Regions from separate parts of the Streptomyces sp. NPDC007157 genome, predicted to be linked through region 3. Evidence: riboswitches for the same ligand, from Rfam matches in the RefSeq annotation. Region 3 holds a riboswitch; each other region holds the start of a gene.
What was found. A riboswitch is a leader RNA that binds a small molecule or an ion and turns the genes downstream of it on or off. The one in region 3 is predicted to bind cobalamin.
Positions count from the first base shown of each region.

Region 1: it holds a riboswitch for cobalamin, as region 3 does, so the genes downstream of both, ABZ642_RS07090 (CbtB-domain containing protein) here and metE (5-methyltetrahydropteroyltriglutamate--homocysteine S-methyltransferase) in region 3, are expected to answer to the same signal.
Region 2: it holds a riboswitch for cobalamin, as region 3 does, so the genes downstream of both, ABZ642_RS12765 (cobalamin biosynthesis protein) here and metE (5-methyltetrahydropteroyltriglutamate--homocysteine S-methyltransferase) in region 3, are expected to answer to the same signal.

Region 1 covers NZ_JBEYFE010000003.1:343,324-350,329, forward strand. Annotated here, with positions in the region: gene pgm (phosphoglucomutase (alpha-D-glucose-1,6-bisphosphate-dependent)) at 1-490, opposite strand, end outside; gene ABZ642_RS07080 (hypothetical protein) at 855-1,022, shown strand; gene ABZ642_RS07085 (CbtA family protein) at 1,191-1,943, opposite strand; gene ABZ642_RS07090 (CbtB-domain containing protein) at 1,965-2,186, opposite strand; cobalamin riboswitch at 2,228-2,365, opposite strand; gene ABZ642_RS07095 (enoyl-CoA hydratase/isomerase family protein) at 2,549-3,613, opposite strand; partial or broken gene ABZ642_RS07100 (acyl-CoA dehydrogenase family protein) at 3,610-3,852, opposite strand; gene ABZ642_RS07105 (carboxymuconolactone decarboxylase family protein) at 3,938-4,498, shown strand; gene sigJ (RNA polymerase sigma factor SigJ) at 4,495-5,361, shown strand; gene ABZ642_RS07115 (hypothetical protein) at 5,358-5,849, opposite strand; gene ABZ642_RS07120 (MerR family transcriptional regulator) at 5,948-6,313, shown strand; gene ABZ642_RS07125 (EfeM/EfeO family lipoprotein) at 6,558-7,006, shown strand, end outside.
Region 2 covers NZ_JBEYFE010000006.1:65,635-72,640, forward strand. Annotated here, with positions in the region: gene ABZ642_RS12740 (alpha/beta fold hydrolase) at 1-764, opposite strand, end outside; gene ABZ642_RS12745 (class II aldolase/adducin family protein) at 991-1,725, opposite strand; gene ABZ642_RS12750 (lysozyme) at 1,922-2,698, shown strand; gene ABZ642_RS12755 (inorganic phosphate transporter) at 2,873-4,120, shown strand; gene ABZ642_RS12760 (hypothetical protein) at 4,140-4,367, shown strand; cobalamin riboswitch at 4,506-4,648, shown strand; gene ABZ642_RS12765 (cobalamin biosynthesis protein) at 4,748-5,731, shown strand; gene ABZ642_RS12770 (cobyric acid synthase) at 5,728-7,006, shown strand, end outside.
Region 3 covers NZ_JBEYFE010000001.1:415,158-422,163, reverse strand. Annotated here, with positions in the region: gene ABZ642_RS01880 (endonuclease/exonuclease/phosphatase family protein) at 1-75, shown strand, start outside; gene metE (5-methyltetrahydropteroyltriglutamate--homocysteine S-methyltransferase) at 128-2,446, opposite strand; cobalamin riboswitch at 2,621-2,814, opposite strand; gene ABZ642_RS01870 (flavin reductase family protein) at 2,972-3,487, opposite strand; gene ABZ642_RS01865 (alpha/beta hydrolase) at 3,546-4,319, opposite strand; gene ABZ642_RS01860 (LLM class flavin-dependent oxidoreductase) at 4,418-5,758, opposite strand; gene ABZ642_RS01855 (ABC transporter ATP-binding protein) at 5,806-6,636, opposite strand; gene ABZ642_RS01850 (ABC transporter ATP-binding protein) at 6,633-7,006, opposite strand, start outside.

The DNA of each region.
Region 1 (7,006 bases), on a different contig from region 3:
GGCCGCCGCTGGGCGGGTTGTACTTGAAGCCGCCGTCGGCGGGCGGGTTGTGCGAGGGGGTGACCACGACACCGTCCGCCAGTCCGGTCGTACGGCCGCGGTTGTGGGTCAGGATGGCGTGCGAGACGGCGGGGGTCGGCGTGTAGCCGTCGGCGCTGTCGATCAGGACGGTGACGCCGTTGGCGGCGAACACCTCCAGGGCGGTGACCTTGGCGGGCTCGGACAGGGCGTGGGTGTCGGCGCCCAGGAAGAGGGGACCGTCGGTGCCCTGACCGCTCCGGTACTCGCAGATGGCCTGGCTGGTGGCCGCGATGTGGTCCTCGTTGAACGCGGTCGTCAGCGACGATCCGCGGTGCCCCGAAGTGCCGAACGCCACCCGCTGGGCCGGGTCGGCCGGGTCGGGGTGCAGTGCGTAGTACGCCGTGACCAGCCGGGCCACGTCGACGAGGTCCTCCGGAGCCGCCGGCCGGCCCGCTCGCTCATGCGGCATGAGTCCACTTCCTCCGCAGTCGTTGATCGATCGCTGGACGCCCATCTTTCCTTGTCAGCGGCGGCGGACGCGAGTGCGGCACCGGCACCGGCACCGGCACCGAAGACACGGCGGGTTCACGGCTGGTTCACCGCAGCCGCGGCGCACCCGGGGCGCGCTGCTCGAAGATGCCGAGCAGCCGGTCGAGGACGGTGGCCCCACGTTCGGCGCGGGCCCAGGATACGGCGCTCGTACGGCAGGCGACGGGCGGTCGGCCGAACGGCTCCCCGACGGGCGCGGCGGACGTTCCGGAAGGCCTCCGGGGGGACATACTGAAAATCAGTCAACTCCCGCGCCCCCGGGGCACTCACGAGAGGCCGCACCCGTGGAGAACTCCCTCGCGCCCGCCGCCCAGGATCGCTACGACACCTATCTGAACCATGTGAGGCGCTGCCCCGACTGCCGCCCCGTGCGCTGCCGGACGGGGCAGGCACTGGTGCGTGCCTATCTGACGACCACCCGGGCGGAGCGATCCGAGACCCACAAGCACTGATCGCGCGGCGCTTCACCCCTCCTCGCCTTCACAGGCCACGCCGATCGGCAGGTCGCGGTACCGCACAGACCGAATCGATGAACTGGTCCCGGGAATGAAGGAGTTCGGGCGGAGAACGCGAGAGGGCCCCCGGATGGTTCCGGAGGGCCCTCACGTGCCGTGAATCGTTCAGTGTGCGGCGGGAACCGTCCGCCCGGCCGGAACCGTCGCCGGCTTGGGGTTGAGCTGCCGTTCCGCCAACTCGCCGAAGAGCAGGCCGAACCCGCCCCACAGCACCAGCTGGATGGCCAGCGCCGAGAGCCGGAACCGCCACAGCAGGGTGGCCGGGAAGTCCGTCGGCACCTCGTTGATGGTCGGCAGGAACTGGTACGCCAGTCCGATGACGACCGCGAACGCGGCCGCCGCGACCACGGTCGCCCACCAGGTGCCGAGGCTCGGCCGGAGCCGCTTGCCCAGGATGGTGGCGGCGACCGCCAGGAGCACGCTGAGCACCATCATCAGGAAGTACAGCGTGGTCCGCTTGCCGATGGTGTCCGGGTCGCCCACCGACGGCGGGTTGGCCGGGTACTTCAGGAAGGGCACGACGTACACGGCGAGCAGCGCACAGACGGACAGCAGCAGCGCCGTCGCCCGCGGCGAGAAGCGGCCGACGCGGCCCAGGGCGAAGGAGTAGGCGAGTGCCGCGATGCCGCCGAAGGCGACCCCGTAGACCAGCACACCGGTGGCCAGGCCCGCGGTGGACTGGAGAGAACGGGAGACGACCTCCATCTCGTGCTCGTGCGAGTGGGCGTCCTCGAAGCTGATCGCCTTGTCGACGTTCGGCTCACCGAGGAGGTAGGCGGCGACCAGGGCGAGCACACCGGCGGCGAGGCCGGCGAGCATGCCCCGCACCAGGAGGTTTCTTACCGTTGCGGAGTTCATGAGCGTGTGGCGTCCCTTGCGTCAGTGGCAGGGGAAGCCGAGGAGGTGGCGGGCGTCGTGCACCCACTCGTGGACGTCCGTGCCGCTGAACACGGAGGTGGCCCCCTGCTCGGCGCCGACGAAGTAGAGCAGGATGAGCATGAGGATGCCGAAGAAGACCGCCCAGGGAGCTATCGCGCTCAGCGGCAGCTTGGCGGGAACGACGGGGGTGGTGGCTGTCGGCTGCGCGACGGTCTGCGCCATGGCAGAACCTCCTCTGGGAGTTCGCGTCCCATCTCGGTGGTGCACTGGACGACTGCTACGGGTCTGACTCACGAGCTCCCAGGGGGCTCTCGCTTACAGTGGCGCGACCGTGCCGGACTTCCACCGGCTTCCGTTCTGTCGTCGTCGATATCGGACAGACCGTACCGCGTGTCAGGAGCACGGCCAAGACCGCACCATCAGGCGTGATCTTCATCTCGCGTCCGGTGGCCTGTTCTGGGGGTGCCGGGTCAGCGGTGACGGAACCCGCCGGTCGTTCGCCGGTCCAGGTAGCCCTGCGGCTGCATCTTCCCGGCGCCGGCGTTCGACGAGGATCGTCTCCTGCCCGGCGGCGACGGTACGGCTCACCAGGCCGCCTCCGTGGTGGTGTCGGGTCCGGCGAGGCCCAGTTCGCGTTCGCCGAGCGGAGCGAAGAACCGGTCGACGTCGGCGTCGGTGACCTCGGCGAGAGTGGCCGGGGACCAGCGCGGGTCGCGGTCCTTGTCGATGACCTGGGCACGGATGCCCTCCACCAGGTCGGGGGCGGCCAGGGCGGCGCAGGAGACGCGGTACTCCTGGTCGAGGACCCGCTCCAGCGGACCGAGCCGCCGGGCCCGGCGCATCGCCGCCAGGGTGACCTTCAGGGAGGTCGGCGACTTGGTGAGCAGGGTCTCCGCCGCCTCCTTCGCCGCCGGGTCGCCGTGGGCGAGCAGCCGCCGGACGATCTCCTCGACCGTGTCGGCGGCGTAGCAGGCGTCGATCCACTCGCGGTGGCGGGCCAGTTCGCCTTCCGGCGCCGGTCGCACGTGCCCGTCGAGCGCGTCGTGGACGGGTCGGTCGGCGAGGTCGGCGATCAGCCGCTCGATCCTGTCCGAGGGGACACAGTGGTCGGCGAGTCCGCACAGCAGGGCGTCCGCCGCGCCGATCTGAGCGCCTGTCAGCGCGAGGTGGGTGCCGAGTTCGCCGGGGGCGAGGGCGAGCAGGTAGGTGCCGCCGACGTCGGGGACGAAGCCGATACCGGTCTCCGGCATCGCGATCCGCGACCGCTCGGTGGCGATCCGGACGCTGCCGTGCGCGGAGACGCCGACGCCGCCGCCCATGACGATGCCGTCCATGATCGCGACATAGGGCTTGGGGTAGCGGGCGATCCGGGCGTTGAGGCGGTACTCGTCGCGCCAGAACTCCGCCGACACGGTGCCGCCCCCGGCGCGGACGTCCTCGTAGATGCTGCGGATGTCTCCGCCCGCGCACAGGCCGCGCTCCCCCGCGCCGGTGATGACGACGGTCTCGACGGCCGGGTCGTGCTCCCAGGCGGTGAGGGCCTCGGCGATGGACCGGACCATGGCGTGGGACAAGGCGTTGAGTGCCTTGGGCCGGTTGAGGGTGAGGTGGGCCGCCCGGCCGGCGGTGTGGAGCAGGACGTCGCTCATCCGAGGGCCTCCGTGCGGCCGCGGGCCACGATGACGCGCATGATCTCGTTGGTTCCTTCCAGGATCTGCTGGACCCGCAGGTCACGGACGATCTTCTGGATACCGTACGCGCAGGGGTAGCCGTAGCCACCGTGCAGCCGGAGCGCGCGGTCGGCGAGGTGGGCCAGGCCACGGTCGAGGGCACTGCGGGCGCCGACTGGGGAGCAGGCGGCAGTGGCGAGCCGGCCGCCGACGACACCGGCCGGCCCCTGTCACATCCGCGCTCCGGGCGGTGTCTTCATGCCGAACAGGCAACGCATACCGGCAACAGACGAGGAGAACACCGTGACGCCGCGCATTCCGAAGGCCGAACTCCCCGCCGGGCTCAAGGCGAACATGGTCGAACAGCTCGGTGCCGTGCCCGAGAACGTCGAGGTGCTGTGGCACAGTCCCGAGGTCGCCCAGGACAACCTGGAGTTCGGCGGCAGGGTCGGCGCCTGGGACCGGGCCGACACGAGCCTCAAGTCGTTCGCGCACATGGCGGTGGCGGCCCAGGTGGGCTGCACCTGGTGCCTGGACGTCGGCTACTTCCAGGCGCAGAACGGGAACCTGGACCTGTCCAAGGCCAGCCAGGTGCCACGCTGGCGGGAGTCTGACGTCTTCACGCCGCTGGAGCGGGACGTGATGGAGTACGCCGAGGCCGTGACGAACACCCCGCCGACCGTGACCGACGAGATGCACGCCGCTCTGCTGGACCGGCTCGGCGCGCCGGCGATGGTCGAGCTCACCGCGTTCATCGCCTATGTCAACCTGGCGACCAGGGCGAACGTGGCGAACGGGGTCGGCTCGCAGGGCTTCTCCGACGCCTGCGCGATCCCCCTGGCCAAGCCGGCCGCGACGGCATGACGGCCGACCTGTCCGCCGAGGACCTGTTCGTCGACCATCGCCGTCTGCTGTTCACGGTCGCCTACGAGATGCTCGGGTCGGCGGCCGACGCGGAGGACGTTCTCCAGGAGTCCTGGCTGCGATGGGCCGACGTCGACAGGTCCCGGGTGCGGGACCCACGGGCCTACCTCGTCCGGATCGTCACCCGCCAGGCGCTCAACCGGCTGCGGACGCTGTCCCGCAGTCGTGAGGAATACGTCGGTGAATGGCTGCCGGAACCGCTGCTGACCGGCCCCGATGTCGCCGAGGACGTCGAACTCGCGGACAGCGTCTCGATCGCGATGCTCACCGTGCTGGAGACACTCGCACCGACCGAGCGGGCGGTGTTCGTGCTCCGCGAGGTCTTCGACGTGCCGTACGGGGAGATCGCCGAAGCGGTGGGCAAGTCGGCCGCCGCGGTACGGCAGATCGCCCGGCGGTCCCGCGAGCATGTGGCGGCCCGGCGGCCCCGGGTCCGGGTGAGCCGGTCGGAACAGCGCGCCGTCGTGGAGCGGTTCCTGGCCGCGCTGCGTACCGGGCGGGTGCGGGAGTTGATGGAGGTCATGGCACCCGACGTGGTCCTGATCACCGACGGTGGTGGACAGGCCGGTGCCGCGCTCACCCCGCTGCACGGCGCCGAACTCGTCTCCGCGCTGCTCGCCCAGCCGGACCGGACGGTGTCGCCGGTATGGCTCAACGGCGCGCCCGCCGGCCGGATCGAGCTCGGCGGCCGGCTGGCGACGGTGAGCGTCGAGGTGGAGAACGGCCGCGTCATCCGCATCCACGCGGTGGCCAACCCGCGCAAGCTGACGCGACTCGACGAGCCGTCCGAACTCACCCGCTAGACCGGTGTGTTCCCGGCGGGCGGTGCCGCCCGCCGGGAACACGGTGACGTGGGAACGTGCGGTGGCGGGCCGGTCCGCCGCGTCCACCGCCACGGCCACAGCTGGGCGGCACCGAGCGCCACCTCCACCACGAGGAAGAGCCAGAGCAGCCGCGTGGCGCCGTGGCCCAGCGCGTACGCCTGCCACAGGGCGAAGAGGACGCGCGCCACGCCGTCGAACAGGCCGTGGGCCGGCTGCGGTTCGACGATCCGCAGCAGCGCCCACACCACCACGACCGAGCCCATCAGGTTCGCGTACAGGGTCTGCATCGGGTCGAGGGCGGGCAGCATGCCGAGACCGAGGGCGTCCCCCAGCGACGACAGCGCGTCGTGCACGAGCGCATAGGTCCACGGGGTCGCGAATCCCGCGGTGACGACGAGGTCGTACCAGGCGCTCGCGCGGACGACACGCGGATAGGCGGGGTGGGTGGGGGCGGCAAGACGGATCACGACGAGGCTCCTGCTCATCTCGTGGCAGCGACGCCTCACGCTAAACAGTGGAGTACTGTCCAACGTCAAGTCCCAGTGCGGCGGTCCGGCGGAGGGTCATGCGTATCGGAGAGCTGGCCGCGCGGGCCGGACTGAGCAAGGACACCATTCGCTTCTACGAGAAGATCGGCCTCGTCACGGGTCGTCGGCTGTCCAACGGCTACCGTGACTTCCCGCCGGAGACGGTGCCCTGGCTTCACTACGTCCGTACCGCGCAGACCCTCGGCTTCTCGCTGGCCGAGATCGGCCGGCACTTCGAGGAGCTGGGCGACGCGCCGGACTCGGCCGAGGCGCTGTCCGCGCTGTTCCAGGAGAAGATCCGGGTCGTCGACGCGCGCATGGCCGAACTCGCGGCCCTGCGGAGCGAACTCGAAGCGCGGGTCGGCGCCGGATGCCCGTTGCGGGCGGTGGAACGGACGGGCTGAGGCCCGGTGTGGGAAGAGCCGTGATGTCCGTCCGCTTCCGGCGCGGCCGCGGCGGTCGGTTCAGCGCGCCGGCGCCCGCGCCTTCTTCAGGACGGTCCAGACCGGCACCGACCGGGGGGCTCTTCGCGACGTCCGGTGAACCGGCAGGGAACTCTTGGTCATGGGTTTCCCTGGACGGCCGTTCGAGTGCGCGGGCCTGCCTAGCATGGGGCGATCACGAACGGTACGAACCCGGGAGCTCGGGATGGTGTTGTCCGGCCTCGGCTGGAGGTCGTTGCGTCCCTGGGCGGTCGTCGCGGTCGCCGTCGTGTGCCTGGTGGCCGGAGTCCTCGCCCTCACGCACGACTCACGCCCCGCGCACGCCGACCCGACCGCCCTGCCGCACACCACGGTGGAGGTGTCCGCCAGCCGCTGCGGCCGGGGCTGGCGGGCGCCGGTCCCCGGTGTCCAGGTCTTCGACCTGCGCAACCCGACCGACGGCCCCGCCGAGGTCTTCCTTGAGGACCCGGAGAGCCAGGCCGTCTACGGAGAGGTGGAGGACATCGGCCCCGGCACCACCCGGGAACTCACCGTCCGCCTCGGCAAGGGCAGCTACGCGTTCAAGTGCGTCCCCGACGACGCCGACGCCGTCACCGGGCCCACGGTCCGCATCGCCAGGGGGAAGAGCGGCCCGGCCGCGGCCCCGGTCACCGA
Region 2 (7,006 bases), on a different contig from region 3:
GAGACGCGCTCGCGCAGCGCCGAGTGGGCGACGGCGCGCAGCGCCATGGTGGCGCCGGTGGACCAGCCGTACAGGACGACACGGCGGGCGCCGTAGCGGATGGCGTAGCGGATCGCCGCGTCCAGGTCGCGCCACTCGCTCTCGCCGAGGTGGTTCAGGCCGTCCGGGGGGCGCGGGGCGCCGAGGTCGCCGCGGTAGGCGAGGGCGAGGACGGGCAGGCGCCGGCCGTGCAGGAACCGCATGACGTTCATGGCGAGCTCGCGGGTGGTGCCGAGGCCGTGCACCGCGATCACCCAGGTGTCCCGGTAGCCGGGCACGAACCAGGCGGGCAGCGCCCCGAGTTCGCCGGGCAGGTCGATGTCGGCGTGGTCCAGACCCAGGGCCGCGCCCGGGTTGCCGATGTGGACGTTGGGGGTGAGCCAGACCTTGTCGCCGGTTTCGAGGGTGCCGTGGGTCACGCGCTCCAGGCGCCGTACGACGGTGTCCGGGGTGTTCGCGGCGGACTCCAGGACGGCGCCGACGACCGCGTGCGAGCCGTCGCCGGCCAGGCCGTAGGTGCCGGGGCGCAGCGAGGCCAGGTCCCGGGTGAGGGTGACGCGGCCGACCGTGCTGCCGTGCACGGTGAGGCGGGGCTCGGTGGGCAGGGGGCGGCCCGGCGGCGCCTTCAGCGCGGCACCGCTGGCGAACCGCCCCGCGGCCACGCTGGCCGCGCCGGCGGCGAGTACGGCACCGACGGCGGCGGCCGTGACTTTGACTGGGCGCACCTGTCCAGTGTCGGGGCGGAGCGGGACGGCGGCCAGTGGAGGCGGGGCCGCCTGCCACTCGGGCGAAGCTCCCGAAAGGACACGAGACGAGTTCGGCACCGCAGGGGACGTACGTCGTGGCGGGGCACCGTCGCGGCGGAGAAAGAGCCGAGCAGCACGGAAAGAAGAAGCCGAAGCTGACGCGAGGAACCCACGGGCGGGACGCGGAAGACCGGCCCGTCGGTGGCTACCCGTTCTGGTGGCCGTAGCCCCGTAGGCGCTCTGCCGCCTCTGCCATCTCTTGCGGTGAGAGCAGGCTCGGGGTCAGACCGGGGACGGCGGACGCCGTGAGCCACAGGCGGCACATCCACTCCAGTTGGGCCGTGCGGTCGTAGGCCTGGGTCAGGGTGGTGCCGTAGGTGATCGTGCCGTGGTTCTGGAGGAGACAGCCGGAGCGTTCGGTCAAGGCGCGGAGCATGTTCTCGGCCAACTCGTCGGTGCCGTAGGTCGCATACGGGGCAACCCGGACGGCGCCGCCGAGCGCGGCGGACATGTAGTGGATCGCCGGAAGCTCCGGGACGAGCGTCGAGACGGCCGTCGCGTGCACGGCGTGGGTGTGCACCACGGCACCGGCGTCCGTGCTGCCGTAGATCGCGAGATGCATCGGCAGCTCGCTGGTCGGGACCAGGGTGCCCAGCACCTGGCGGCCGGAGAGGTCGACGCCCGTCACGTCGTCGAGGGTGAGCCGGTCGTACGGCACGCCCGACGGCGTGACCAGCACGGTGTCGCCGACACGGGCCGAGACGTTGCCGGAGGTGCCGACGACCAGTCCGTCGGTCACCGTGCGGCGGGCGGTGGCGAGGAGTTCGCGCCAGGCGCTCGCCTCCTCCGCCCGCACATCCCGCCTGCGCGGCTCCGACACACCCTGTGCGCCGCTGCGCCCATCCCGTCCGTCACGCTCGCCCCGCCACTGCTCAGCCATGGCCCGATCCTGTCAGGCGGCGCCCCAACCGGCTTGTACGGCGGGGCACTTTAGGCCGGACGTCCCGAATCCAGTAGAGCGCAAATCCGCACAAAGAGCCCCATTTCAAGGCTTGGCCGAAGATCGCCGAAGATACGCCGATCTTCCAATAATCTCTGGACGATTTTTCGTACACGTCGCCATTCCGGGGGGAAACATGGCCCGTGACCGCTCCGCGTCGCACCACCACCGCCACCGCCACCGCCATCCCGCCCGCGCCCTCGCGGCGTCCGTGGCCGCTCTCGCCCTCGCTGGGGCCGCGACCGCGTTCGCCGGGACGCCGGCGTCCGCGGCGAGCCCACCGAAGGGGCACGACGTCTCCTCGCACCAGAAGAACGTCGACTGGTCGGGGGCCAAGGCGAAGGGCGCCAGGTTCGTCTACGTCAAGGCAACCGAGTCCACCACCTACCGCAACCCGTACTTCGGCCAGCAGTACAACGGTTCACGCAAGGCCGGAATCATGCGGGGCGCCTACCACTTCGCCCTGCCGGACAAGTCGTCGGGCGCTCAGCAGGCCGCGTACTTCGTGAGCCACGGCGGCACCTGGACCGCGGACGGCTGGACACTGCCGCCGGCGCTCGATGTCGAGTACAACCCGTACGACAAGAAGCACAGGTGCTACGGGCTGAGCCACTCCAGGATGGTCGAGTGGATCAAGTCCTTCAGTGACGAACTGAAGCGGGAGACCGGTCGGCGGCCGGTGATCTACACGACCACCCACTGGTGGAACCTCTGCACCGGCGGCAGCGGCGCCTTCGCCGCGAACCACGCCCTGTGGATCGCCCGCCACGGCTCGGCGGACGCGGGCGCGCTGCCGGCCGGGTGGTCGCGGTGGACCTTCTGGCAGTACGACAACAGCGGCAGCCTGCCGGGTGACCAGAATCTCTTCAACGGGTCGGCGAGCCGGCTGAAGGCGTTCGCCGAGGGCTACTGACCAACGGACGACTGAGCCGCCGGACCGCATACGGGACGGCGGCTTCGCCCGTTCCCGCGCGCGGATACCTCGAAGTCGATCTCAGACACCACAGAGACCATCCCAGTTCACCTTCCGTTCATCCAGGTTGCCTACGGTCCAACGGCCGATGACCTCTAAAGATTGTCTGGGTAAATGGAAAACTTCTCGCTGATCCTCGCGATTGTGGTGGTGACCGCACTCGCGTTTGATTTCACGAACGGTTTCCACGACACCGCCAACGCGATGGCCACGACCATCTCGACCGGCGCACTCAAGCCCAAGATCGCGGTGACCATGTCGGCCGCGCTCAACCTGGTGGGCGCCTTCCTCTCCGTGGAGGTCGCCAACACGATCTCCAAGGGCCTCGTCGACGAGAACGGCATCCGCCCCGAGGTCATCTTCGCCGCCCTGGTCGGCGCGATCCTCTGGAACCTGGTGACCTGGCTGGTGGGTCTGCCCTCCAGTTCCTCGCACGCCCTGATGGGCGGTCTGATCGGCGCCACCGTCGCCTCCGCCGGCCTCGGCGCGGTCCACGGCGACGTGCTGGTCACCAAGGTCCTGCTCCCGGCGGTCGCCGCCCCCGTCGTCGCGGGCCTCGCGGCGATGCTCGCCACCCGCCTGTCGTACACGATCGGCAAGAACGCCGACGACAACGCCACCCGCAAGGGCTTCCGCGCCGGTCAGATCGCCTCCGCCGGCCTGGTCTCCCTCGCGCACGGCACCAACGACGCGCAGAAGACGATGGGCATCATCACCCTCGCGCTGATCGCGGGCGGCTCCATCGCCCCCGGCTCGAACCCTCCCACCTGGGTCATCCTCTCCGCCGGCCTCGCCATCGCCCTCGGCACCTACATCGGCGGCTGGCGGATCATCCGCACCATGGGCAAGGGCCTGACCGACCTCCAGCCGCAGCAGGGCTTCGCCGCCCAGACCAGCGCGGCCACCGCCATCCTGGCCTCCTCCCACCTCGGCTTCTCCCTCTCCACCACACACGTCGTCTCCGGTTCCGTGATGGGCGCGGGCCTGGGCCGCAAGGGCGGCACGGTCCGCTGGTCCACCGCGACCCGCATGATGGTCGCCTGGGTGCTCACCCTCCCCGCGGCCGCGGTGGTCGGCGCGCTCGCCGAGTCCGTGACGGACCTCGGCGACTGGGGCACGGCGGTCGTCGCCGTCTTCCTCGTCGCCTCCAGCGCCACGATCTGGAAGCTCTCCCGCCGCGAGGTCGTGGACAGCGCCAACGTCAACGACGGCACGGAGCCGGCCGGTGTGGTGACCGCGGCGATGGCCGCCGTGTCCCCGCCGCCCGCGGGCACGGTGACCGACGACCTCACCGCCACGATCCCGTCCCCCGCCCCGTCACCCGCGCCGGCCGCCGCCACCGACCCGGCCGCGACCGTCTGACCCCCGAGGAAGAACCGACATGAACATCGACTGGGCAGCCATCGGCTCCGTCTTCGGCGTCAGCCTCGTGGTCACCGTGGGCATGGTGGCCCTCTTCACCCTCGGCATCAAGGGCCTCTCCGCCCGCGAACGCGCCATGGCCCAGGGCAATTCCGCGGCCCTGGCCGTGACCGCCGCCTACCTGTGCTTCGCCGCCTGCGCGGCCGCGGTGGCCTACGGCATCCACCTGATCGTGGCCAAGGCCTGACCCAGACCTGAACAGAGCCGAGGAAGGCTCCTCTCCGACTCGCTCGGGAGGAGCCTTCGGCATGTCCCACCAGCCCCGCAGGACCACCGGTGTGGGCCTTCCCACACACTCCCCTCGCAGGTCAACGGCAAGTTGACTGGTCTTCCGGGGGCATGGTGGACTTCCGGAGCCAAGTACGGCGCCAAGAGAGGAAGCCGGTGTGAATCCGGCGCGGTCCCGCCACTGTCACCGGGGTAGCAATCCCCGGGAGCCAGGAACTCTCACCGCCGGTCTCGTCGAACCAGGGCGTGGACACCCTGAGTGAGGACATATCTCCATGCGCGGCTGCCGTTCGAGGTTGAGTACCAGGCCCGTTCCCGCCCCCGCGGCGGGCTGAGCCGATGGGTGCCGGTCGCGTCTTCGCGTACGGCGCCGCCGCCGGCCTTCTCGGCGATCTGCTGCTCGGCGATCCGCGCCGCGGGCATCCGGTCGCCGCGTTCGGACGGGCGGCCGGTGCCGTCGAACGAGCGCTGTGGCGGGACCACCGCGGGTGGGGCGCGCTGCACACCGCCGTCTGCGCCGGCGGCGCCGTGACTCTGGGTGCCCTGGCCCAGCGGGTCGTACGACCGTCCACCGCCGCTTCCGTCGCGCTCACCGCGACCGCCACCTGGGCCGTCGTCGGGGGCACCTCACTCGCCCGCGAGGCCGGCGTCATCGGGCGCGCCCTCAGGACGGGGGACGTCGAGGCCGCCCGGGCCCGGCTGCCGCATCTGTGCGGACGGGATCCGCAGGCCCTGGACGCCGACGGGATCGCCCGGGCCGTCGTGGAGTCCGTCGCCGAGAACACGAGCGACGCGGTCGTGGGTGCGCTGGTGTGGGGGGCCGTGGGCGGGGTGCCGGGGCTGCTCGGGTTCCGGGCCGTCAACACCCTGGACGCCATGGTGGGTCACAAGTCGGCCCGGTACCGGCGGTACGGGTGGGCCTCGGCGCGGCTGGACGACGTGGCGGGGTGGCCGGGGGCACGGCTCACCGCCGTGCTGGCCGCCGTCGCCGGAGACGACGCCAAGGGGGCCGTGCGGGCCTGGCGGTCCGACGCGGCGAAGCACCCGAGCCCCAACGCCGGGCCGGTGGAGGCGTCGTTCGCGGGGGCGCTCGGGGTACGGCTCGGCGGGACGTTGTCCTACGGCGGGCGGGTCGAGCATCGGCCGGTGCTGAACGGGAAGGGGCGTGCGGTGGAAGTCGCGGACATCGAGCGGGCGGTGCGGTTGTCACGGCGGGTGGGGTGGCTGGCGTTCGGGGCCGGCGCGGCCGGGGCCCTGGTGCGGGAGGCGCTTGCACGGCGCCCGGCACAGCGCTCCGCACAGCGGTCGGGACGGGCGTCGTGAACGGCGGCGGCCTCCTCGTGGCCGGTACCACCTCCGACGCCGGCAAGAGTGTCGTCACCGCCGGTATCTGCCGGTGGCTGGTACGGCAGGGCGTCAAGGTCGCGCCGTTCAAGGCGCAGAACATGTCCCTCAACTCCTTCGTCACGCGCGAGGGCGCCGAGATCGGGCGGGCGCAGGCCATGCAGGCGCAGGCCTGCCGCATCGAGCCGACCGCGCTGATGAACCCCGTGCTGCTCAAGCCGGGCGGCGAGCAGAGCAGCCAGGTAGTGCTGCTCGGCAAGCCGGTCGGTGAGCTGAGTGCGCGCGGCTACCACGGCGGGCGGCAGCAGAAGCTGCTCGGGACCGTGCTCGACTGTCTCGCCGAGTTGCGGGGCACGTATGACGCGGTGATCTGTGAGGGGGCGGGCAGTCCGGCGGAGATCAACCTGCGCCGGACCGACATCGTGAACATGGGGATCGCGCGCAACGCGCGGATCCCGGTGCTCGTCGTCGGTGACATCGACCGCGGGGGCGTGTTCGCCTCCTTCTTCGGCACCGTCGCCCTGCTCTCGCCGGAGGACCAGGCCCTCGTCGCCGGGTTCCTCGTCAACAAGTTCCGGGGCGACGTCTCCCTGCTGGAGCCCGGCCTCGACATGCTGCACGGCCTCACCGGGCGGCACACCTACGGCGTGCTCCCCTTCCGGCACGGGCTCGGGATCGACGAGGAGGACGGGCTGAGGGTCTCGCTGCGCGGGACCGTCCGGGAGTCGAACACGGCCCCGCCCGTCGGTGCGGACGTCCTGCGGGTCGCCGTCTGTGCCATCCCCCTGATGTCCAACTTCACGGACGTGGACGCGCTGGCCGCCGAACCGGGTGTCGTGGTGCGGTTCGTGGACCGCCCGGAGGAGCTCGCCGACGCCGATCTCGTCGTGGTCCCGGGCACCCGGGGCACGGTCCGGGCCCTGGAGTGGCTGCGGGAGCGGGGACTCGCGGAGGCGCTGAAGCGCAGGGCCGCCGAGGGGCGGCCGGTGCTCGGCATCTGCGGTGGCTTCCAGATCCTCGGGGAGCACATCGAGGACGAGGTCGAGAGCAGGCGCGGACAGGTGGCCGGTCTGGGTGTCCTGCCCGTCCGGGTGCGGTTCGCCCGGGAGAAGACCCTCACCCGGCCCGTCGGCGAGGCCCTCGGCGAGCGCGTCGAGGGGTACGAGATCCATCACGGGGTCGCCGAGGTCACCGGCGGGGACCAATTCCTGGACGGCTGCCGGGTCGGGCCGACCTGGGGCACCCACTGGCACG
Region 3 (7,006 bases):
GACCCCCAGGTCGTCCGGATCGACGTGAAGAAGTGCGGCAAGAAGTCCCACCACCCGAAGCCGCACCAGAAGTGACGAGAACGGGCCGGGGCACCGAGGGCGCCCCGGCCCGGCTGGTCCGGTGCCGTCAGGAGCCGGGCAGCTCCTCACGGACCGTGCGGGCCGCGCTGACCAGGTTCTCCAGGGCGGCGCGGGTCTCGGGCCAGGCGCGGGTCTTCAGGCCGCAGTCGGGGTTGACCCACAGCCGCTCGGCGGGGATCGCCCTCAGGCCGGTGCGGAGCAGCCCGGCGGCCTCCTCCGCGCTCGGCACGCGCGGCGAGTGGATGTCGTAGACACCGGGTCCGGCCTCGCGCGGGTAGCCGTGCGCGGCGAGTTCGCGGGCGACCTGCATGTGCGAGCGGGCCGCCTCCAGGCTGATGACGTCCGCGTCCAGGTCGTCGATGGCCTGGACGATGTCGCCGAACTCGGCGTAGCACATGTGCGTGTGGATCTGGGTCCGAGGACGCACCCCGGCGGTGCTCAGCCGGAACGACTCGGTCGCCCACGCCAGGTAGTCCGGGCGGTCGGCGGCGCGCAGCGGCAGGGTCTCGCGCAGCGCCGGCTCGTCCACCTGGATCACCGAAGTCCCGGCCGCCTCCAGGTCGTTCACCTCGTCGCGCAGGGCGAGGGCGACCTGGCGGGCGGTGTCGCCGAGCGGCTGGTCGTCCCGGACGAAGGACCAGGCCAGCATGGTGACCGGACCGGTCAGCATGCCCTTGACCGGGCGGTCCGTGAGCGACTGGGCGTACGTCGTCCAGCGCACGGTCATCGGCTCGGGACGGGAGATGTCACCGGCCAGGATCGGCGGCCGCACGTACCGGGTGCCGTACGACTGGACCCAGCCGTGCCGCGTGGCCAGATACCCCGTCAGCCGCTCGGCGAAGTACTGGACCATGTCGTTGCGCTCGGGCTCACCGTGCACCAGGACGTCGATCCCGGACTTCTCCTGGAAGGAGATGACCTCCTGGATCTCGGCCCTGATCCGCTCCTCGTAGCCGGCCGTGTCGATCCGGCCCGTGCGCAGGTCGGCGCGCGCGGTGCGCAGTTCGCCGGTCTGCGGGAAGGAGCCGATGGTCGTGGTCGGCAGCAGCGGCAGCCCGAGGTGGGCACGCTGGGCGGTGGTCCGCTCGGTGTACGGCTGGGAGCGGCGGCCGTCGGCGTCGGTGATCGCGGCGGTGCGGGCGCGCACCGCCGGGTCCCGGGTGACGGCCGAGTTCTCGCGGGAGGCGAGGTCGGCCCGGTTCGCCGAGAGCCCGGCGGCGATGGTGTCGGTGCCCTGGGCCAGGCCCTTGGCGAGGGTGACGATCTCGGCGGTCTTCTGCTTCGCGAAGGCCAGCCAGCGCAGGATCTGCGGCTCGATGTCCCGCTCGGCCGCCGCGTCGAGGGGCACGTGGAGGAGGGAGCAGGAGGCGGCGACGTCGACCCGGTCGGCCAGGCCCAGCAAGGTGCCGAGTGTGGACAGCGACCCGGCGAGGTCGTTGACCCAGATGTTGCGGCCGTTGACGACACCCGCGACCAGCCGTTTGCCGGGCAGTCCGCCGACGGCGGCCAGCGCGTCCAGGTTGGCGGCGGCGGCCCCGGTGAAGTCCAGTGCCAGCCCCTCGACCGGGGCCTTGGCCAGCACCGGGAGTGCCTCGCCGAGGCGGTCGAAGTAGGAGGCGACCAGCAGTTTCGGGCGGTCGGGCAGGGCCCCCAGGTCGCGGTAGGCTCGCTCGGCGGCGTTCAGCTCGGCCGGGGTGCGGTCCTGGACCAGGGCGGGCTCGTCGAGCTGCACCCACTCCGCGCCGGCGGCGCGCAGGTCGGCGAGGACCTCGGCGTACACCGGGAGCAGCCGGTCGAGCAGGGTGAGCGGGTCGAAGCCGGCGGCCACGCCCGGGGCCGGCTTGGCGAGCAGCAGGTAGGTGACCGGGCCGACGAGCACCGGCCGGGCGGTGAGGCCGAGCGCGAGGGCCTCCCTCAGCTCGCCGACCTGCTTGCCGGAGTCGGCGGTGAAGACGGTGTCGGGGCCCAACTCCGGCACCAGGTAGTGGTAGTTGGTGTCGAACCACTTGGTCATCTCCAGCGGCGCCACGTCCTGGGTGCCGCGGGCCATGGCGAAGTAGCCGTCCAGCGCATCGGCGTCCACGGCGGCCCGGTGGCGGGCGGGGATCGCGCCGACCATCACGGTGGTGTCCAGGACGTGGTCGTAGTACGAGAAGTCGCCGGTGGGTACCTCGTGGATGCCGGCGCCGGCGAGCTGCCGCCAGTTGCTCCGGCGCAGGCCGGCGGCGGTGGCGCGGAGGGCGTCGGCGTCGACCCGGCCCTTCCAGTAGCCCTCGATCGCCTTCTTCAGTTCCCGGTTCGGTCCCTGGCGGGGGTAGCCGTACACGGTGGCCCGTGCTGCCGCGGCTGCGGACTTGGATGTCACGGAGATCTCCTTCGCGAGATGAATCCCTGAGATCCCGGAGACGGGACGAGAGCGCGAAGGGGCGACGAACCGGACGGAAACGACCCTGCACGGCACGGTCATCCGCCTGGTGTGTACGCCGACCCGCCCTCGAGGTCACCGGGATGTCCGCGCACGAGTGGTTCGCGCGCGGGCAGTTGGCAGGTCTTCGGACTCGCGGGCACGCCCTCCTGACGGAGGACACCTACCGGCCGTCGCTTCCCAGGTCCGTACGTCGGGCCCAGTGCGTATGACGGCGTTCGTTCCCACTCACCGCTGCGGGGCAGTCCCGGATTCCCACCGGGTTCCCTCTTGCGACGCATCCCGCCTGGCGGACGGGGCGAACCAGCTGCACCGGCCAGCCTAAGGGGTACCACCGCGGACAGCGGCGACAGGTGCGTCATCCGGATGGTGTGAGCCGCCCCACCGGCTCCGCCGCCCGCGCCGTACCTCGGTTGCTCCCGGCGGGCCGCGCTCACCCCGGCGGATGCGAGCGGGGGCGTGGTCTCACACCAGTGGATGCGCCGATGCGAAGGATCCGTTGTGGTGGACGAGGGCCGGGGCCTCTTCGACCACCGCGCCCGCGTCGATCTCGCCGACGACCAGCAGGTGGTCACCGATGGTCTGACGCAGGGTGATGCGGGCCGACAGCCAGCCGGTGACGTCGTCGAGGATGGGCAGCCCGTCCGGCTGCGCCCGCCAGCGCACCCCGGCGAACCGGTCGACCCCGCTGCGCGCGAACTGCCTCGCCAGAGCGGCGTTCGCGGTGCCGAGGACATGGACGGCGAAGCGGTCCGCGAGGCGCGCGGCGGGGGTGCTGGACGCGTCGAGGCCGATGCAGAACGAGACCAGGGCCGGCCGCAGGGAGACGGAGGTGAAGGAGGTGGCGGTGAAGCCGACGGGGCCCGCGAAGGTGATCACCGTGACTCCGGCGGCGTGCCGGCGCAGGGTGTCGCGCAGGAGGTCCGCGCCGTCGGGGGCGGTGGCCGTGGGCGACGGGCTTCGATGGAGCGGGGCGCTCATGCCCTTTCCTTTCGGTACGCAGCGGGAGGGGTGAGAGAGGGACCTGCGACGGCGGCCGTCACCAGGCGCTCGACTCCACCGCGATCGCGGGCACCAGCCCGGTGCGCAATGCCTCCAGGAAGGTCACGACCTCGGCCGCGACCGAGCGGTGCTGGAGGTCGTTGAGGACGTCGTGGTGGGCGTCGCGGACCACCGCCAGCCGGGAGCGGGACAGCGTCTTCGCGGTACGGGCCAGGGCGTCGCGGTCCGCGAGCGGGTCCGCGTCGCCGACGAGGAGCAGGGCGGGGACGGCGAGGTCCGCGTGGTAGGCCGCGTCGAGCAGGGCACCGGGCAACGGGGCGTCGAGCGTGCCCCGTTGCGCGTCCGGGTCGTTGCTGAGCACACCTCGGTGGGTCGGGCAGGACGTGCGGACATCGAGTTCGTCGTCCCAGCCGCCGCCGGTCCCGGCGGTACGGCCCGGGAGGCCCGCCAGTACGACTGCCCCCGGCCGCATGGCGGCGGCCGAGGAGCCGCCGAGGCCGAGCAGTGCCGCGACGGCCGCGGCACCGGAGTCGGCGCCCACCAGCACGAGTGGACCGGTCACTCCGCCTTCGGCGGCCGCCGTACCCGCCACGGCGGCGGCGAGCCGGTCGCCGAACCGGGCCAGCGAACCGTTCAGGTCGTCGGCGTCGATCTCGGGGCCGTCCACGACCCGGACGCGGTAGGCGTCGGCCGCGAGCCGCCTGCCGAGACGGTCGTAGGCGGCACGGCTCTCTCCCCGGCCGGGCACCACGACGACGGTGCCGCGGGTCAGGAGGCCCTCGGGGGCGTGGTAGTCGCTGTACTCGGTCATCTCGGGCTCCTGTGCGTGCGGGTGCGGGTGCGGGTTGCGGTGCGGGCGCGGTCGGGCCCGGATCGCGTCTTCGGGTGAGTGCTTCTCACGAGGCTCGGTCAGCCGTTCCCGAGCCGGCGCTCGTCGGTGTGCCGGTTGACCGGGATCGGCAGGCCGAGGTTGCCGCGCAGGGTGTCGGCCTCGTACTCGGTGCGGAACAGCCCGCGCTTCTGGAGGATCGGGACGACACCGTCCACGAAGAGCTCCAGGTCGTCGTTGGTGCGGAAGGCGAGGTTGATGCCGTCGAAGGTGCCGGCGTCGAACCACTGCTCGATGGTGTCGGCCACGGTCTTCGGCGCCCCGACGAACGGCGACTGCCGGAACTCGCTGACCAGGTTGGCGACCTGCCGAAGAGTCAAGCCCTCTGCTGCGGCCCGCTCGATGAGCTTGGCCGCTCCGGTGCGGCCGCCCTTCTCGGCGAGGTGCGCGACGTCCGGGAACGGGCCGTCCAGGTCGTGCACGCTGAAGTCGTAGGCGCCGAAGGAACGGCCGAGCAGCGCGAGGTTGCGCTCGAAGTCGTTGTCCTCCTCGAAGATCTCCCGCTCCCGGAGCCGGGCCGCCTCGTCGGTGAGGCCGACGACCGGGCCGCCGTGGATGAAGATCTTGATGTGTTCGGGGTCGCGGCCGTAGGACGCCGTGCGCTTCTTGATGTCGGCGTAGTACTCCTGCGCCTGCTGGAGCGAGCCGCCCGGCGCGTAGATGCCCTCGGCGACCTGCGCGGCGAGGTCACGGCCCTCCTCGGAGACGCCGGCCTGGAAGATCACCGGCTGGCCCTGCGGCGAGCGGGAGAGGTTGAGCGGACCCGCGATCCTGAAGTGCTCGCCCTCGTGGTTGAGTTCGTGCAGCTTCGCGGTGTCCAGGAAGACGCCTCGCACCACGTCCGCGGGGAACGCGTCGTCCTCGTAGGAGTCCCACAGGCCGCGGGCGACCTGGACGAATTCCAGCGCACGGCCGTACCGGGTGGTGTAGTCGAGGTGTTCGTCGAGCCCGAAGTTCCTGGAGGTGCCGGTGTCGAAGCTGGTCACCACGTTCCACCCGGCGCGGCCGCCGCTGATGTGGTCGAGGGAGGCGAACCGGCGGGCCAGGTTGAACGGCGAGTTGTACGTCGAACTCGCCGTGCCCACCAGGCCGACGTGCCGGGTGTGGGTGGCGACGGCCGACAACAGGGTGAGCGGTTCGAGGCGGTTGAGGTAGTGGGCCGGGTAGGTGGCGTTGATGAACTGGCTGTCGACGATGAACAGGGCGTCGAACAGGGCGTGTTCGGCCGCCTGGGCCTGCGCTATGTAGTAGTTGATGTCGATGCTGGCGTTCTTCGCGACCCGCGGGTCCTTCCAGAGACCGTGCTGGCCGGGGCCGCCGACGCCGTAGGGGTGCAGGGCGAGGTGGATCTTGCGAGACATCGGTGAGTCCGTTCTGTAGGACGGGAGCGGATGGGAGTCGAGGGGGTTCAGGCGTGCAGCAGGGTGCGCAGGGCCTCGCGTTCGGCCCGGTCGGCCGAGGCCGTCCGCAGGGTGGGCGCGGAGCTGACGAGCAGCCGGGTGTAGACGTGCCGGGGTGTGGTGATCACGTCCCGGGCGGCGCCGGTCTCGACCAGCTCGCCCTGGTACAGGACCGCGATCCGGTCGGCGATCCCGGCGACCGACCCGAGGTCGTGCGAGATGAAGACCAGGGCCGTGCCGGAGTCGCGGAGTTCCTTGAGGATCTGCAGGATCTGGACCCGGTTGGCGGAGTCCAGGGCGCTGACCGGCTCGTCGAGGATGACCAGCTTCGGCTCGGTGACCAGCGCCCGGGCCACCGCGACCCGCTGCCGCTGACCGCCCGACAGCTCTCCGGGCAGCCGGTCGAGCAGCTCCTCGGAGAGCCGGACGCGGGCGAGGAACGTCCGGGCCCGGTCGGCCGCCTCCTTGCGCGGCACGCCCTGTACGAGCAGCGGCTCGATCAGCGACTCCTCGACGGTGAGGTCCGGGTCGAGGCTGCGCAGCGGGTCCTGGAAGACGTACTGGAGCACACCGCGCCGGCGTAGACTCCGCCACTGGCGCCTGCCGTACGCGCCGACGTCCTCGCCGCCGATGACGATCCGGCCCGCCGAGGGGGCCACCAGCCCGAGCACGGCGCGGGCGAAGGTGGACTTGCCCGAACCGGTCTCGCCGATGATCCCGACGGTCTCGCCGGGCGCCACGCTCAGCGAGACGTCGTGCAGGGCTCGGCGGCGCTGCCGGCGCGCGCCGTAGTGCACCTCCAGGCCGGTGACTTCGAGGACGGCGGGCGGCGTGGTCACGATGCCTCCTGAGGTGCGCGGAACTTCTCCAGGCCGTACTCCTCGTGCTCGGCGATGAGGAGCCGGGTGTACGCGTGCCGCGGGTGGTGCAGCACCTCGCCGGTCGGGCCGTGCTCCACCACGTCGCCCTCGCGCATCACGAGGACCTCGTCGCAGAGCTGGGACACGACGGCCAGGTCGTGCGAGACGACCACCAGGGCCAGCCCGGTCCGCTCGCGCAACTCGGCGAGCAGGTCGAGGATCTCGGCCTGGACCGTGACGTCGAGGGCGGTCGTGGCCTCGTCGGCGATGAGGATCCTCGGGTCGGCGGCGATGGCGGCCGCGATCAGGACCCGCTGGAGCATGCCGCCGGACAACTCGTACGGGTACT